Pigmentibacter sp. JX0631: one gene and its partners. The protein of the gene in region 1 binds, or shares a complex with, the protein of each later gene. Links are inferred from orthologs where the notes say so. Each region holds a gene or a part of one and is shown in the gene's direction. Other genes may lie near its edges. The genes, in order: nuoD, QEJ31_RS06225, nuoB and ndhC.

Region 1 (4,030 bases):
CTTCTGAAACTTGCTCATTCGGCTGAACAACAGGTTGTTCAGAGCGTCTCAAAATCCTTGCACATGAAGTGCTTAAAAAACCTACAAGTAGAATTCCACAGATAAATTTACCTAGTTTCATAATTACCCTCCTAGTAATAAAAGCCTAGTTCGGGATATTACTTTATTAAAACATTTATGTAAAGTTTTGTTTTTAAAATAATCATTTAAAATAAATTTATTAATTTGTATTAAAAATACCAATTAAATCTAAATCAATTCCTCCGTCACGGATAAGAACTGGCGGTTCTTGTGAAAAATCAATTATAGAGGATACCTTTATTGGAATTTGTTCTCCATCGTCGATTGCAATATCTATTAAGTTCTTTGCTGCTTGATTCCAAATTTTATTTACGTCAGTCCACCAGAAATCATCTTTGGTATCCTCATTAAAATAATCTTGTTCTATGAGTTCCTCTTCATCAGTGACACTTGTAACAAGTAGAGGATGATCAAATTCTTTCACTATATTTTCAATAATGGGATGATTTGATATTCGCACTCCAACAGTTTTTCTTTTTGGACCAGCTGCAATTTTAGGAGTATTTTTTGAGCAGGGAAGAATAAGAGTGTAAGCGCCAGGCCATACTCGCGAAGCTAAACGAAAAATTTGTGTTGAGAGGTACGCCACTTTGCTTACCTGCGAAATATCTTTGCAAAGTAAACTAAATGGTTTATTTTTTGGGTGTCCTGGGCGAAGTTTTAAAAATTTTTCATGAGTGCTATCTAAAGAAGCACTTCCTAAATAACAAAATCCTGTTTCACTCGGTGAAAGGATGATCCCTCCGCCGTCAATTATTTCGATCACTTTTTTGATCTGCCTTTTATCAGGATTCTTTTGATGTATGCTTAAAAATTGAGTCATGAGATTGCCTTCTTTCTCATTATGAGAGAATGAACTTTTACAATGTGAAAATGAGTTTGTCATTTTATCTTTTTTGGTTGCTTGAGATTCTTTCACATTTTGTTGAAGGCAAGTTGACATATGTTTTGTTATGAATTCTTATGGCACCGAAAATGTAGCACGCCAGGGGAGGATATATCCGAGATGGATGCTTTTTACGCTACTATTATTGATGATTTAAAAAAAATTGTTGCTGCTGATTCTTGGCAGTTTGAGGAAAGAGAGCAGTTTGCTCAGGAGCAAACGCTTATCATCCCAAAAGAAAAAATTGTGGAAGTTATGTTTTGTTTAAGAGACAAACATCATTTTCAATTTCTTATTGATGTTACTGCGGTAGATTGGCCTCAGCGTAACAAACGTTTTGATGTCGTGTATCATTTACTCGCTCCTGTAGAAAAAAAACGATTGCGTGTAAAATGTCATGTTGGTGAGCAAGAATCTATCTCTACTATTCAACATATATGGAAAAGTGCTAATTGGGCAGAGCGCGAAACTTGGGATATGTTTGGAGTACAATTTGCAGGTCATCCAGACTTGCGTCGCATCTTAACGCATCATGAATTTCAAGGGCATCCTCTTAGAAAAGACTATCCTGCTGATAAAAATCAATCCATGCGTGGTGAAGCATTAGAAAATACTTTTGACAAAGATCGTGAACGTCTGATGAAAAAGTATGATCATGAAGATCTTATGTGGATAAACATTGGTCCAGCACATCCTGCAACTCATGGTACTTTACGTTTTATGTCCGTTATTGACGGTGCTGAACGTATAAAAGAAATGGATGTGGAAATTGGTTATTTGCATAGATGTTTTGAAAAAATGTGTGAAACTCATAATTATAATCAAGTCATTCCATATACTGATAGATTAAATTATTGTTCTGCACCAATGAATAATAGTGCATTTTGTGAAACAGTTGAAAAACTAATTGGGGTTAAAGTACCACCAAGAGCACAAGTAATGCGCATGATTATTGATGAGCTATCCAGAATAATAGATCACTATGTTTGTATAGGAGCAAATTTAGTAGATTTAGGAGCAATCACAGGCTTTTTCTACTTATTTGAAGAGCGTGAATTAGTTTATTCATTATTTGAAAAATTATGTGGAGCCAGATTAACTGTTTCTTTAATGCGTATTGGCGGAATGGGATTTGATATTCCCGAAGGCTGGTTAGCTGAATGTGAAAGAGTAGTCGACAGTATTGAAAAAAAACATATGGATGTTGAATCTCTCGTAACAAATAACAGAATTTTTGTGCAACGGACAAAAGGATCTGGAATATTACCAAAAGATCTTGCCGTTCAGTTTGGATATACGGGACCTTGTTTAAGAGCCACAGGTTTTGAATACGATATCAGAAAAGAAGAACCTTATTGGATGTACGATCAAGTTGATTTCGACATACCAGTAGGAACAAATGGTGATACCTATGATCGTTACCTTGTTCGAATGGAAGAGGTTCGACAAAGTATTAAAATTTTGCGTTGGTGCTTTAAAAACATGCCTGATGGACCAATAAATGTTCCAAATAAAAATATTGTGTTACCTTCTAAAAAAGATGTTTACGGTAACATTGAAGGATTGATGAATCATTTTATGCTAATTATAAATGGAATCCAACCTCCAAAAGGTGAGGTATATCACAGACACGAAGCTGCAAATGGTGAGCTCGGTTTTTATGTGATTTCTGACGGCAGTGGAAACCCTTATAGAGTAAAATGTCGTGCTCCTTGTTTTTCTATCTTAAGTGGATTCCCAACAATGGTGCATGGAAATTTCTTAGCTGATGCAGTGTCAGCACTTGGAAGTATCAATATTATTGCAGGCGAACTTGATAGATAAGGGGCAATTTATGCCAGTTTTTTCTCCAGAATTGATCAAAATAATTGAGGGATTTGTCAAGCGTTATGAAACTAAACGCTCAAGCATTTTGCCTATCTTGCATGCTATCCAAGATGAAAAAGATTGGATTTCTGATGCAGATGTAAATGAGTTAGAAAAACAATTTGGCCTTTCAGCTGTTGATGTAAGAGAAGTTTTAACTTTTTATACAATGTATCGAAAAAGTCCGCCAAAACCATATCGATTTGAAATTTGTAAAAGTATTTCATGTTGGTTGATGGGGGCAAATGACACCATTAAAGCAGTAAAATATGAAATTGAAAAAGCGCAGAAAGAAGGAAGAGATCTTCCTTTTGAAGTGCATGGTGTAGAATGTTTAGGGCAATGTGGTTACGCTCCATCAACTTTAATAAATAAAGATCGACACAATAACGTAACACCTGAAAAAGCTCTTGCTCTAATTAAAGAATATAGTGCAAAAGAATTGCCAAAAGCAGCAATCAATTGTGCAAATAATTTGAAGAAATAAAAGGAGACTGTTTCATGCCAGTTATTACAAACGAATACCAAGGCCGGAAGCCTGATGAGTATCGTATATTGCTTGGACTTGAAGGTCATCCAGACGCGCGTAGCATTAAGACGTATAAAGAAAAAGCAAACGGCTATAAAGCATTAGAAAAAGTTTTAAAAGGTGGGATGACATCTGAAGATGTCATTAATACTGTGAAAGCTTCTGGATTGAGAGGTCGTGGTGGAGCAGGTTTTCCAACCGGTTTAAAATGGAGTTTTGTTCCAAAAGGTGCTGGAGAAAAATATTTAATTACAAATTTTGATGAAGGCGAACCTGGGACTTATAAAGATTGCTACATAGCAGAAGTTACACCTCATTCCTTAGTAGAAGGAAAAATTATTGCTTCTTATGCGATTGGTGCACATAAAAGTTATATTTATGTGCGTGGTGAATTTTATAATGAAATTAAATGGTGTGAACAAGCCATTCGAGAAGCATATGATGCTGGTTACTTAGGTGAGAATATTATGGGTTCTGGATTTACACATCATATGGATGTTTATTCCGGAGCTGGTGCATATATTTGTGGAGAAGAAACTGGTCTAATTTCCTCATTAGAAGGGAAAAAAGGACAGCCTAAATTAAAACCTCCCTTTCCGGCAGTAAAAGGTTATTTAGGAAAACCTACGGTTGTAAACAACGTTGAATCTCTTGCAGTAGTTCCATGG
Region 2 (2,901 bases), 740 kb from region 1 along the record:
CAACAATTGAATATATGACTTTATTAAATGTTTGGAGAGATTTGTTTGCAGGACATGCGCAAACTCCTTTAGAACATATTCGCGATCATTTAGATGATTGTACAACTTTTGGGTTTGATCGATTTAAAGGCAGCGTGCATATTTCATTGTGTTTAGATATTTTTGATCAAGCCATTGCTCCTGGAACAAGTGCTTCAACACCATTTGGAGTTCAAGTAAAAGATTTGTCACAATCTTTAACATTTATTGCCAAATCCCAAACATGTCGTGTTATGGACATTGCAGAACTTTGCCCGGCAAGGGATACTCATGAAATGACTTCAAGATTAACAGCAGCACTCGTTTATCGTATGGCATTATTGCGTGAAGAATATTCTTCAAGATTAACTTGATGGTTCTCTTGTCGCATGGATGATTATGAGATAGTTGAACTCGTTAAGGAGGAACTTGCATATGGAGCAATCCGTTTATTCTATTGGTTTGAATCCTTATTTGCCAATATTGCTCATATTAGTATTTGGGCTTGCACTAGGTCTTGGAGTTAGCGGCGCATCACTTTTTCTTGGCCCTAAAAAACCTAATTCACACAAACTTGAAGTGTATGAATGCGGTTTGCCGGTTACAAGTTCCGCTGAAAACCGGTTTTCAATCAAATTTTATTTAACCGCAATTTTATTTATTCTTTTCGATATTGAAACAATATTTATGTACCTGTGGGCAACTGCGTTTGATTATTTAGGGTGGTTTGGAATTGTTGAAGTTGGATTATTTTTGGCAACTTTAGCAATTGGCTACATATATGTCATCAGACGTGGTGCGTTACGTTGGGATTAAGGAGTTTTGGTAATGTTTGATATTAGTATGACTCAAGTTATCAGCACCATTCTTCTTATGCTGCTTGGTATAGCAGTAGGTGCACAAGTGGCTCCTATTATGAGTTGGGTAGAACGCAGACAGTGCGCTATTATACAACGTCGATTGGGACCAAATAGAGTCGGTTTTTTTAAGTTTAGATTATTAGGATTAGGGCAACCAATTGCTGATGCAATTAAACTTTTATTTAAAGAAGATTTTGTTCCTCCTTATGTACACAAAGCTTTTTATGTTTTAGCTCCAGTAATTCCTGTTACTATGGGACTTGCTGTTACTGTGGCAATTCCATGGGGAAGTCATATTCTAGTTAATAATGAAGTTGTAAATTTACAAGCAGTAAGCTTGAACTCAGGATTTCTTTTGATATTTGCCTTTTCTTCATTAGCTGTTTATGGTGTTACTTTAGCTGGTTGGTCTTCAAATAATAAATATTCCCTGTTAGGTGGTTTACGCGCTTCTGCACAAATGGTTAGTTATGAAGTAGCTATGGGCCTTAGCATTATTCCTTTAATTTTTATTTGGGGAACATTAGATCTTCAAACTATGATAACGAAACAGTCTGAAATACTTTGGGGATTTCTTCCTAATTGGGGGGTTTTTCACGCACCTGTCGCTTTTATTATATTTATAGTAGCTATTTGTGCAGAAACAAACAGACTGCCATTTGATTTAGCTGAAAGTGAAGGAGAACTTGTAGCCGGATTTTTGACTGAGTACGGAGCTATGCGTTGGTCGCTATTCTTTCTTGGTGAGTACGCAATGATGTTTGTTATGTGTGTACTTACTGTTTCGTTATTTTTTGGTGGATATGAACTTCCTTGGTTATCACAGGCATATTTACTGGACACTATGACGCCTCATCTCGGTGAAGTTGTTACAAGATGGCTCTTATTACCTTTAGGTATAGTTGTTTTATTGACAAAAGTAATTATATTAATGTGGCTATTTGTTCAAGTTAGATTTACTATTCCTCGCTTTAGATATGATCAATTAATGAGATTAGGATGGATATATTTACTTCCTATCGCCCTTGTAAATCTTATAATTACTGCAATTGTCACAGCAATTGTAAAATTTCATTAATTAAGAAAAGGGACTCAAATGTTGACTCAAATATCTTTTTTAATAATGGGAATCCTCGCAGTATTTTTATCTGCTTTAATGATTACAAGAAAATGGCCAGTCACTGCCGCAATGTTGCTCATTGTTGTCATGATGCTGCTTGCTGGTATGTATGGTTTACTTGGAGCGCATTTTTCAGCTGTTTCACAAATTATAGTATATGCTGGCGCAATTATGGTAGTATTCGTTTTTGTTATTATGCTCTTGAATTTACCTCCTGAAGAGTTACGTTATGGTAGAGTTACTTTAGGTGAATTAGTTTTAACAGTACTTGGTTTTTTAGTTGCATTATTTCTAGGAACAAAAGTTGGTCAGGGATATTTAGTTTCCGGTCTTAACTCTGTATCGCTTGCAAATGCTAGACCTCCTTATTACCCAGCATCTATGAATGAGAATGTAAAAAATGTATCTGCCTTAATGTTTACTGATTATCTCTGGGCTTTTGAATTAATAAGTTTTTTAATATTAGTAGCTATTGTTGGCGCAATTGTCATAGCAAAGAAAGCGAAGGTGAATGATGCCAAGTCTTCCTGAATTAGGAATATATTTTTCTATACTTCTCTTCATAGTTGGACTTTTTGGGGTCATGTTTAGAAAAAATTTGATTTTTATGATGCTAAGTATTGAGGTTATGTTAAATGCAGCTAATTTAGCATTTATTAGTGCAAGTAATATGACTCATACAATTGATGGGCAAGTGATCATGTTTTTTGTGATGGCTGTGGCTGCATGTGAAGCAGGAATTGGTCTTGCACTTATCATTTCTTTATATCGTGCTAAGTCAAGTGTTGAGATTGATGATCTCAGAGTGCTGAGAGGATAATTATGCAACAACAAACATTACTTACTTTAATAGTTTTACTGCCATTAGTTGGTGCTTTGCTGAATGCATTTATGCTAAGAAAA
Region 3 (4,032 bases), 360 kb from region 1 along the record:
AAATTAGCAAAAGACAAAAATGATGATTCCAACGCTAAAAGCAACGCTGGAAATATTGGATTTATCGATGAATCTAATATGGATCCAAAATCTGTTAGCACTGCACTAAGCCTAACTTCCCAAAATCCTTTATCTACTATAGTTGAAACCCCTTTTGGTTACCGCATTTTTAAATTTATAGAAGGTAAGCCAGCCATTACAAAATCATTTGAAGATGTAAAATTACAATTAGCTGAACAAATGATAGGAAGCGACATTAAGCAAAAGCTAGAAGCGAATCTATTAAAAGAAATAAATGAAACTTTATCAGCAAAAAATATCGCTAAATTAAACACAATATTAACTGAAAATAAAATCACATGGCAATATGTTTCAAAACAATATAAAGTTTCTGAATCATTTATTACCGAGCTTGGAGTATCAGACAGTTTGGCGCAAAATGTTTTCTCCCTTAAAAATCCTGGAGATTTAATTCAGAAAGTTTTAGATTTCGGGGCTAAAAAAGCTATTGTAAAATTAGTCTCAAAAACTGTTCCAACTAATACAAATGAACAAATTGAAGCTCTTAAAAAACAAATGACTGGAATGAATAGCCAAGAATTCGCCACAAAAACACAAAAGTATATCCTATCTTCATATGAAAAAAGTGATAAAATTAAAATCAACCCAGCTCTTCTAAATTAATTTTTTAGAGCGCAAAAAGACTTCCGATTTATTGAAAGGTACTAATTTTGCAAAGTGATGTTGATGTTTTTATTATTCAAAAACAAACAACCCTAGAGCGATATACAAGAAGTAAAATTAATATAGATTTTTTTGATTACTTGGAAAGAGACAACCAAACTCCAGTTCCTTTACAAGAAGCGCATAATGAACATACAAAAAGTAGAGATATTTTACTCAAAGCTTTAGAAAAATATTCATTGACATATAAAATATTTAATTTGGATGAATTATCTTCAAATAATATTTGTTACTATAATGATAAATGCAAAAATTCTGGTTTAAATCCAAAATTAAAATTGGTCATTTCATTAGGTGGTGATGGTACTCTTTTGCACGCAAGTCATCATGTAGGAGGCGATGTCGCTTTATTAGGAATTAATTCTTGCCCCGCACACTCTGTAGGGCATATGTGTCCTGTAGTTCCTAACGATATTGAAAAAGCCATAGGCTGTATTGTTAAGAAAGAATATTCAACAAAAAGTGTAAGAAGAATTAAACTAGAAGTTTCACGAAAACAAATTCTTCCATTGGCATTAAATGATGTGCTGCTCTGTAATCGCCACCCAGCTGCCACAAGTAGATATCAATTAGGAATTTTTTCCTCAAATTTTACTAAAGAGTTTGGTTCTGAGAAACAATTGTCAAGTGGACTTTGGGTATCTACTGCAGCTGGGAGTACAGCTGCTATTTCATCATATGGTTTTCAAAAGTTAGATCTTCTTTCATCCCAAATATTAGCAGCAGTCAGAGAACCCTACACCCCAAGAAATGAATCTTTACAATTAAAGCAATTTTCTATTGACGGAGATGAAAAATCATTGTTGTTTTTTTCTCGCATGCGCCAAGGTCTCGTCTGTGTTGATGGACCTGATTCCTGCGCATATTTGGGTTTTGGTGATACTGTAAAAATGAGCTTACCAAAGGAATGCGCAATAAATCTTGTTCTCGATTTTTTTGGTAAAGTACCTTTGTTTCCGATAGATAATGGTTAACACAAATAGTGAAATAGTATTTTATAGGAGAGCTTTTTTATGAAGCACCACAATTATGGAAGTGAATTTTACATAACAACTAAGCAAAAAGAACTTGTTGCTTGGGCAAGAAAGAACTCTTTGTGGCCTTATCCTTTTGGAACTGCTTGCTGCGGAATCGAATTGATGTCGGTCATGGGACCTAAATATGATTTAGCCCGATTTGGAGCAGAAGTCGTGCGTTTTTCTCCAAAACAAGCTGATTTATTGATTGTTGCTGGCACGATTACAGAGAAAATGGGGCCAGTAATCAAAAGAATTTATGATCAAATGCCAGAGCCAAAATGGGTTCTTTCAATGGGCGCATGCGCTTCTTCAGGCGGTTTTTATCGCGCTTATCACGTTATGCAGGGAGTTGATAAAATCATACCTGTTGACGTCTATGTTCCCGGCTGTCCCCCAACTCCAGAAGCTGTTTTAGATGGCTTCATGCAACTGCAAGAAAAAATAAAAAAAGAAGCTCTTGAAGGCATTTCAGCTGAGAAAGAAGACAAGTAAACATGAAGGAAGAAAAGCTTCGCATTCTTATCATAGAAGATGACAGAGATTTAAATAATTTATTGAAATATACTCTGGAAGCTTCTAGGGATTATGACGTCAAATCACATTTTGATGGTAATGGTGCTTTTGAACTTATTTCTCAATTTATGCCTGATCTTGTTTTATTAGATGTGATGTTACCAAATATATATGGTACTGAAATATTAAAAAACATTCGTGATAACTCTAATACAGCTGGAATTCTTGTCATTTTATTAACAGCACGTTCCCAAGAAAAAGATAAAGTAGAAGGATTCGAAGCTGGTGCTGACGACTATATTACAAAACCATTTTCTCCAAGAGAACTAATGCTTAGAGTGAATGCTTTATTACGTCGATCGCATGCCTTAAAATTTCAAAACTCTCACAATCCATCAAATAAAGATGGCGAGAAAATAAACATTCCCCAAGATCCATTAGAACAAAATAGTTCGAAAATTATTTCAGTTGGCACAATAAAAATATTTCCTGATGAATATAAAGTAACAGTGAATAATGAAGTTATTTCACTTACGGCGACTGAATATCAATTATTAGTTTTTTTGTGTGAAAGAGTAGGAAAACTGCAAAGTAGAGAAGCTCTTTTACAAAAAGTCTGGGGATATGAAGGCCAGGTTAATACAAGAACAGTCGATACCCATATAAAACGCCTAAGACAAAAATTAGGAGTTGCTGGAAGTATGATCGAAACTATTCATGGATTTGGTTATCAATTAATTGATCCTCATTGAAATTATATTTTTTGCGTTTCTCCCAACGATAATTAATGGAAACGAGTGCAATTCAGAAGGAAATGCATATAACTAGAAAAAATTTGGAATGTGGAGAAATCTTTTGTTACAAACATGTCCGGAAAAGACTCCAATACAACCTTTCTTTGTGATTGAACGGGATGTATTGCTGCAAGTTTCGCTGTGGCATTTATAAAGTCAGTTTCATTTGAAGTTTCTATTGCGGTAAACACAGCATTAATTGCCGCTTTTTCATATGGTCGTTCAGCTGCAAATTGCGTCCAATCCGCAACATTAGCGAATGAACGAGTTACATACCCTCTATCTAAAAAAGCATTTAAAGTGTTGCCCCCATTAAAACACGTTTGATTTAATGGGGCTATCAAAGCATAACCTGTGCATCCTGGATTTCTTTCCGAATTAGTAGCCATATGTTCTTTAAACTTTTGTGAAATTTTTTCTTGTAAATACTTAATATAGCCAATCTCTTCTATAGTCCTTGGGCTCATTGGCTTTCCTGATAAAGGATGTAAGACAATATTTCCACCTACAGGTCCTCTAAAAATAAAAGGACTATCGTCTCCAAGATTCGCATTTAATACTGCAGCCGAATCGTCTCCCCCTTCTCCATTATACTCAAGCCACGCATTGAAATAAGCTTTTTTGATACATGGATTTATAATCTCAAATTCATATTGTATATTGGACTGAAATGTGGAGCCAACACTAATTTCATTGTAATGACAATTATCTCTTAATTCTCTCACAAAATTTCTTCCTGAATCTGTGTTTGTTACTTCGTAAGCATGCGTGTTAACTGTGTCTGGGAGAATACCATCCATAAATTTTTTATATTTCCAAAATCCATCATTAGGATAACCTTTTATTCTTTCCATTTCGTGAAAAAATGATTCATGATGATGTTCTAGCCATGCACTATGACCTGCTGGTCTGTTCGCTAAAATTGGTATTTGATGGTCATAGTAGTGCATATTACTTCCTAG
Region 4 (3,897 bases), 740 kb from region 1 along the record:
TTCATTTGGCTTACCAACAATTCTATCTTTTGGAATTTCTATTCCATCTACTTCCAATGGTCCAGATTGATTTCCTCTCATTCCTAATCCTTTCCAAATCGAAGGATTTGTTGTTACTTCGTTCTGAAATAAAAGGTAACAAGAAAGTTTTGAGTAATCTCCTTGAAATTCATGACTAGTTGTCTGTATTAAATACCAATCTGCAAATCCTCCTGAAGTTACCCAAGATGCTTTTTTAAAAACTTTCCATCCATTTTTTGTTTCTTGTGAATTTGAAGATTTAGGAAACCATGCATGACTTCCTGTAGATGGATCTGAATAAGCAATAGTCCCAATTAATACTTCATTATTTATTCTTGATAAAAGATTTTTAAATGTTGAATTATTACTTGCATGAAGCAGTAAAGCACTTAAAGCAGCAATATGCATTACATAACACATAGCCGTACTTGGACAACCATATCTAGCGATAGTTTCTACTATCATTGCTGCGCAAGTATGATTTTCGCCTAAGCCACCTAGTTCGATAGGTATAGTTAGTCCAAGTAAACCTAACTTTGATAATGCATTAAAACTTTCTTTTGGAAAGGTTAAATTTTTATCACATTCAATAGCTTGTGGTCTAATAATTTCTTTACAAATAATTATTAAATTATTTTGTAATTCTTTTTGTCTTTTTGTAAGAGTCCATTGTGGATCAAATTCATAACCAAGCCCCCAAAAGATATCTTTGCCCCACATTTTAGAGGATATATTGTTTGTTTTCATTTTTTCTCCTTTAATTGGTAAGCTATGTGAATACACCGGTAAGAAAAGAATTACTAAAATTCTTTTTGCAAATTGTCATAAAATAAAAACGTTTGCAAATTAATGGTATTTTTTCATAATTATATAAAATATAAGGAATAATTTGTTCAGATAAAAAATCTATTTTAATATCTTAATATAGAAATTCATATGCTTGAAAAAAATTAAGCATTGAGCAAAATTAAACGTTGCTAATTTTTTATTTCTCAAAAAATTTGGAATTAACATGACAAAAACTGTATTAAAATTTTTAGAAAAAGCTAAAATTAATGGAAGTAGTCGAAAAGAAACCCTTGGTACATCAATAAAAAATATTGAATATTTTGAAAAAAATCAAAAAAAATTAGAATTAGATTTTAATGATAAATATATTATAGTTGGAGTTCCTGATGACAGAGGAGTTATTGAAAATAATGGAAATCCAGGAGCTAAAGAGGGGCCGGATCGTTTTCGAGAAAGTTTCTATAGACTTTATGACACGAATTTAAGGATATTTAATCCTAGTACGCACAAACCATTTACAAGTAGTGAAGTAATTAATAAAAATTGTGATCTTATATCAAGTAAATTTTTTGATGCTGGAAATTTAGTACTTTCTAAATCAATAGAAGAAACTCATGAAAGACTTTCTGAAGTAGTAAATTATTTTATTAAAAAAAATGCGAAAATGATTTTTGTGATTGGCGGTGGTCATGATTTTAGTTATGGAAGCTACAAAGGCCATGTATTAGGAAAACAGAAAGAAAAAATACCAATTATAAATTTAGATGCGCATTTTGATTTGCGTCCTGTAGAAAATGGAAAAATTAACAGTGGAACTGCTTTTAGAAGAATTATTGAAGACTTTCCATTCAATATTCATGACGGCAAAGCTTTACTAGAAATAGGAATTCAAAGAGAAAGAAATCCTCAATCATTGTATGATTATGTATTTGAAAAAAAGATTCCAACAATTGAATATATGACTTTATTAAATGTTTGGAGAGATTTGTTTGCAGGACATGCGCAAACTCCTTTAGAACATATTCGCGATCATTTAGATGATTGTACAACTTTTGGGTTTGATCGATTTAAAGGCAGCGTGCATATTTCATTGTGTTTAGATATTTTTGATCAAGCCATTGCTCCTGGAACAAGTGCTTCAACACCATTTGGAGTTCAAGTAAAAGATTTGTCACAATCTTTAACATTTATTGCCAAATCCCAAACATGTCGTGTTATGGACATTGCAGAACTTTGCCCGGCAAGGGATACTCATGAAATGACTTCAAGATTAACAGCAGCACTCGTTTATCGTATGGCATTATTGCGTGAAGAATATTCTTCAAGATTAACTTGATGGTTCTCTTGTCGCATGGATGATTATGAGATAGTTGAACTCGTTAAGGAGGAACTTGCATATGGAGCAATCCGTTTATTCTATTGGTTTGAATCCTTATTTGCCAATATTGCTCATATTAGTATTTGGGCTTGCACTAGGTCTTGGAGTTAGCGGCGCATCACTTTTTCTTGGCCCTAAAAAACCTAATTCACACAAACTTGAAGTGTATGAATGCGGTTTGCCGGTTACAAGTTCCGCTGAAAACCGGTTTTCAATCAAATTTTATTTAACCGCAATTTTATTTATTCTTTTCGATATTGAAACAATATTTATGTACCTGTGGGCAACTGCGTTTGATTATTTAGGGTGGTTTGGAATTGTTGAAGTTGGATTATTTTTGGCAACTTTAGCAATTGGCTACATATATGTCATCAGACGTGGTGCGTTACGTTGGGATTAAGGAGTTTTGGTAATGTTTGATATTAGTATGACTCAAGTTATCAGCACCATTCTTCTTATGCTGCTTGGTATAGCAGTAGGTGCACAAGTGGCTCCTATTATGAGTTGGGTAGAACGCAGACAGTGCGCTATTATACAACGTCGATTGGGACCAAATAGAGTCGGTTTTTTTAAGTTTAGATTATTAGGATTAGGGCAACCAATTGCTGATGCAATTAAACTTTTATTTAAAGAAGATTTTGTTCCTCCTTATGTACACAAAGCTTTTTATGTTTTAGCTCCAGTAATTCCTGTTACTATGGGACTTGCTGTTACTGTGGCAATTCCATGGGGAAGTCATATTCTAGTTAATAATGAAGTTGTAAATTTACAAGCAGTAAGCTTGAACTCAGGATTTCTTTTGATATTTGCCTTTTCTTCATTAGCTGTTTATGGTGTTACTTTAGCTGGTTGGTCTTCAAATAATAAATATTCCCTGTTAGGTGGTTTACGCGCTTCTGCACAAATGGTTAGTTATGAAGTAGCTATGGGCCTTAGCATTATTCCTTTAATTTTTATTTGGGGAACATTAGATCTTCAAACTATGATAACGAAACAGTCTGAAATACTTTGGGGATTTCTTCCTAATTGGGGGGTTTTTCACGCACCTGTCGCTTTTATTATATTTATAGTAGCTATTTGTGCAGAAACAAACAGACTGCCATTTGATTTAGCTGAAAGTGAAGGAGAACTTGTAGCCGGATTTTTGACTGAGTACGGAGCTATGCGTTGGTCGCTATTCTTTCTTGGTGAGTACGCAATGATGTTTGTTATGTGTGTACTTACTGTTTCGTTATTTTTTGGTGGATATGAACTTCCTTGGTTATCACAGGCATATTTACTGGACACTATGACGCCTCATCTCGGTGAAGTTGTTACAAGATGGCTCTTATTACCTTTAGGTATAGTTGTTTTATTGACAAAAGTAATTATATTAATGTGGCTATTTGTTCAAGTTAGATTTACTATTCCTCGCTTTAGATATGATCAATTAATGAGATTAGGATGGATATATTTACTTCCTATCGCCCTTGTAAATCTTATAATTACTGCAATTGTCACAGCAATTGTAAAATTTCATTAATTAAGAAAAGGGACTCAAATGTTGACTCAAATATCTTTTTTAATAATGGGAATCCTCGCAGTATTTTTATCTGCTTTAATGATTACAAGAAAATGGCCAGTCACTGCCGCAATGTTGCTCATTGTTGTCATGATGCTGCTTGCTGGTATGTATGGTTTACTTGGAGCGCATTTTTCAGCTGTTTCAC

The links.
Region 2: the proteins of nuoD (region 1) and QEJ31_RS06225 are in contact, whole or in part, in a cryo-EM structure (PDB 6ZJN), measured with the Thermus thermophilus proteins. The link is inferred for Pigmentibacter sp. JX0631 from one-to-one orthologs. Residues at the interface, in WP_223903221.1 of Thermus thermophilus: Pro35, Ser36, Asp139, Gly141, Ala142; in WP_096411122.1 of Thermus thermophilus: Ala224, Glu225, Gln226, Glu227, Ala295, Trp297, Phe298, Arg299.
Region 3: the proteins of nuoD (region 1) and nuoB are in contact, whole or in part, in a cryo-EM structure (PDB 6KHJ), measured with the Thermosynechococcus vestitus proteins. The link is inferred for Pigmentibacter sp. JX0631 from one-to-one orthologs. Residues at the interface, in WP_011057128.1 of Thermosynechococcus vestitus: Pro17, His18, His19, Pro20, Ser21, Met22, Val25, Arg27, Met29, Thr31, Ile38, Asp39, Cys40, Glu41, Pro42, Val43, Ile44, Gly45, Tyr46, Leu47, His48, Arg49, Gly50, Met51, Lys53, Ile54, Asn57, Arg58, Pro65, Tyr66; in WP_011056552.1 of Thermosynechococcus vestitus: Leu46, Met47, Tyr48, Thr50, Ala51, Cys52, Phe54, Ile55, Glu56, Ala58, Ala59, Ile61, Gly62, Ser63, Arg64, Phe65, Asn76, Pro78, Thr89, Thr91, Lys93, Met94, Ala97, Leu101, Met123, Phe124, Ser126, Asp127, Ser128, Tyr129.
Region 4: the proteins of nuoD (region 1) and ndhC are in contact, whole or in part, in a cryo-EM structure (PDB 6ZJN), measured with the Thermus thermophilus proteins. The link is inferred for Pigmentibacter sp. JX0631 from one-to-one orthologs. Residues at the interface, in WP_223903221.1 of Thermus thermophilus: Met26, Thr27, Asn29, Gly31, Pro32, His34; in WP_096411116.1 of Thermus thermophilus: Glu45, Ser46, Asn48, Pro50, Ala51, Gly52, Glu53.

Annotation. Positions count from the first base shown.
Region 1 is NZ_CP123622.1:699,878-703,907, reverse strand. What follows is about bases 523-3,439. They hold nuoD (NADH dehydrogenase (quinone) subunit D), read left to right. Parts: upstream 523-1,087; coding sequence 1,088-2,791; downstream 2,792-3,439. Other genes in these bases: nuoF (NADH-quinone oxidoreductase subunit NuoF), read left to right, coding at 3,335-3,439; QEJ31_RS02940 (NAD(P)H-dependent oxidoreductase subunit E), read left to right, coding at 2,802-3,320; QEJ31_RS02950 (L-threonylcarbamoyladenylate synthase), read right to left, coding at 523-904. Outside these bases: QEJ31_RS02955 (hypothetical protein), read right to left, coding at 1-121; more of QEJ31_RS02950, read right to left, coding at 221-522; more of nuoF, read left to right, coding at 3,440-4,030.
Region 2 is NZ_CP123622.1:1,437,212-1,440,112, reverse strand. It holds QEJ31_RS06225 (NADH-quinone oxidoreductase subunit H), read left to right. Parts: upstream 1-846; coding sequence 847-1,956; downstream 1,957-2,901. Other genes in the region: nuoL (NADH-quinone oxidoreductase subunit L), read left to right, coding at 2,821-2,901; nuoK (NADH-quinone oxidoreductase subunit NuoK), read left to right, coding at 2,513-2,818; QEJ31_RS06220 (NADH-quinone oxidoreductase subunit J), read left to right, coding at 1,975-2,529; ndhC (NADH-quinone oxidoreductase subunit A), read left to right, coding at 454-834; QEJ31_RS06235 (formimidoylglutamase), read left to right, coding at 1-392. UniProt on the Escherichia coli protein: NDH-1 shuttles electrons from NADH, via FMN and iron-sulfur (Fe-S) centers, to quinones in the respiratory chain. The immediate electron acceptor for the enzyme in this species is believed to be ubiquinone.
Region 3 is NZ_CP123622.1:339,510-343,541, forward strand. What follows is about bases 588-3,506. They hold nuoB (NADH-quinone oxidoreductase subunit NuoB), read left to right. Parts: upstream 588-1,757; coding sequence 1,758-2,255; downstream 2,256-3,506. Other genes in these bases: QEJ31_RS01445 (peptidylprolyl isomerase), read left to right, coding at 588-684; QEJ31_RS01450 (hypothetical protein), read left to right, coding at 732-1,718; QEJ31_RS01460 (response regulator transcription factor), read left to right, coding at 2,258-3,028; QEJ31_RS01465 (hypothetical protein), read right to left, coding at 3,061-3,506. In the rest of the region: more of QEJ31_RS01445, read left to right, coding at 1-587; more of QEJ31_RS01465, read right to left, coding at 3,507-4,032. UniProt on the Escherichia coli protein: NDH-1 shuttles electrons from NADH, via FMN and iron-sulfur (Fe-S) centers, to quinones in the respiratory chain. The immediate electron acceptor for the enzyme in this species is ubiquinone.
Region 4 is NZ_CP123622.1:1,437,970-1,441,866, reverse strand. What follows is about bases 1,114-3,897. They hold ndhC (NADH-quinone oxidoreductase subunit A), read left to right. Parts: upstream 1,114-2,207; coding sequence 2,208-2,588; downstream 2,589-3,897. Other genes in these bases: QEJ31_RS06220 (NADH-quinone oxidoreductase subunit J), read left to right, coding at 3,729-3,897; QEJ31_RS06225 (NADH-quinone oxidoreductase subunit H), read left to right, coding at 2,601-3,710; QEJ31_RS06235 (formimidoylglutamase), read left to right, coding at 1,114-2,146. Also shown: QEJ31_RS06240 (acyl-CoA dehydrogenase family protein), read right to left, coding at 1-768; more of QEJ31_RS06235, read left to right, coding at 1,034-1,113. UniProt on the Escherichia coli protein: NDH-1 shuttles electrons from NADH, via FMN and iron-sulfur (Fe-S) centers, to quinones in the respiratory chain. The immediate electron acceptor for the enzyme in this species is believed to be ubiquinone.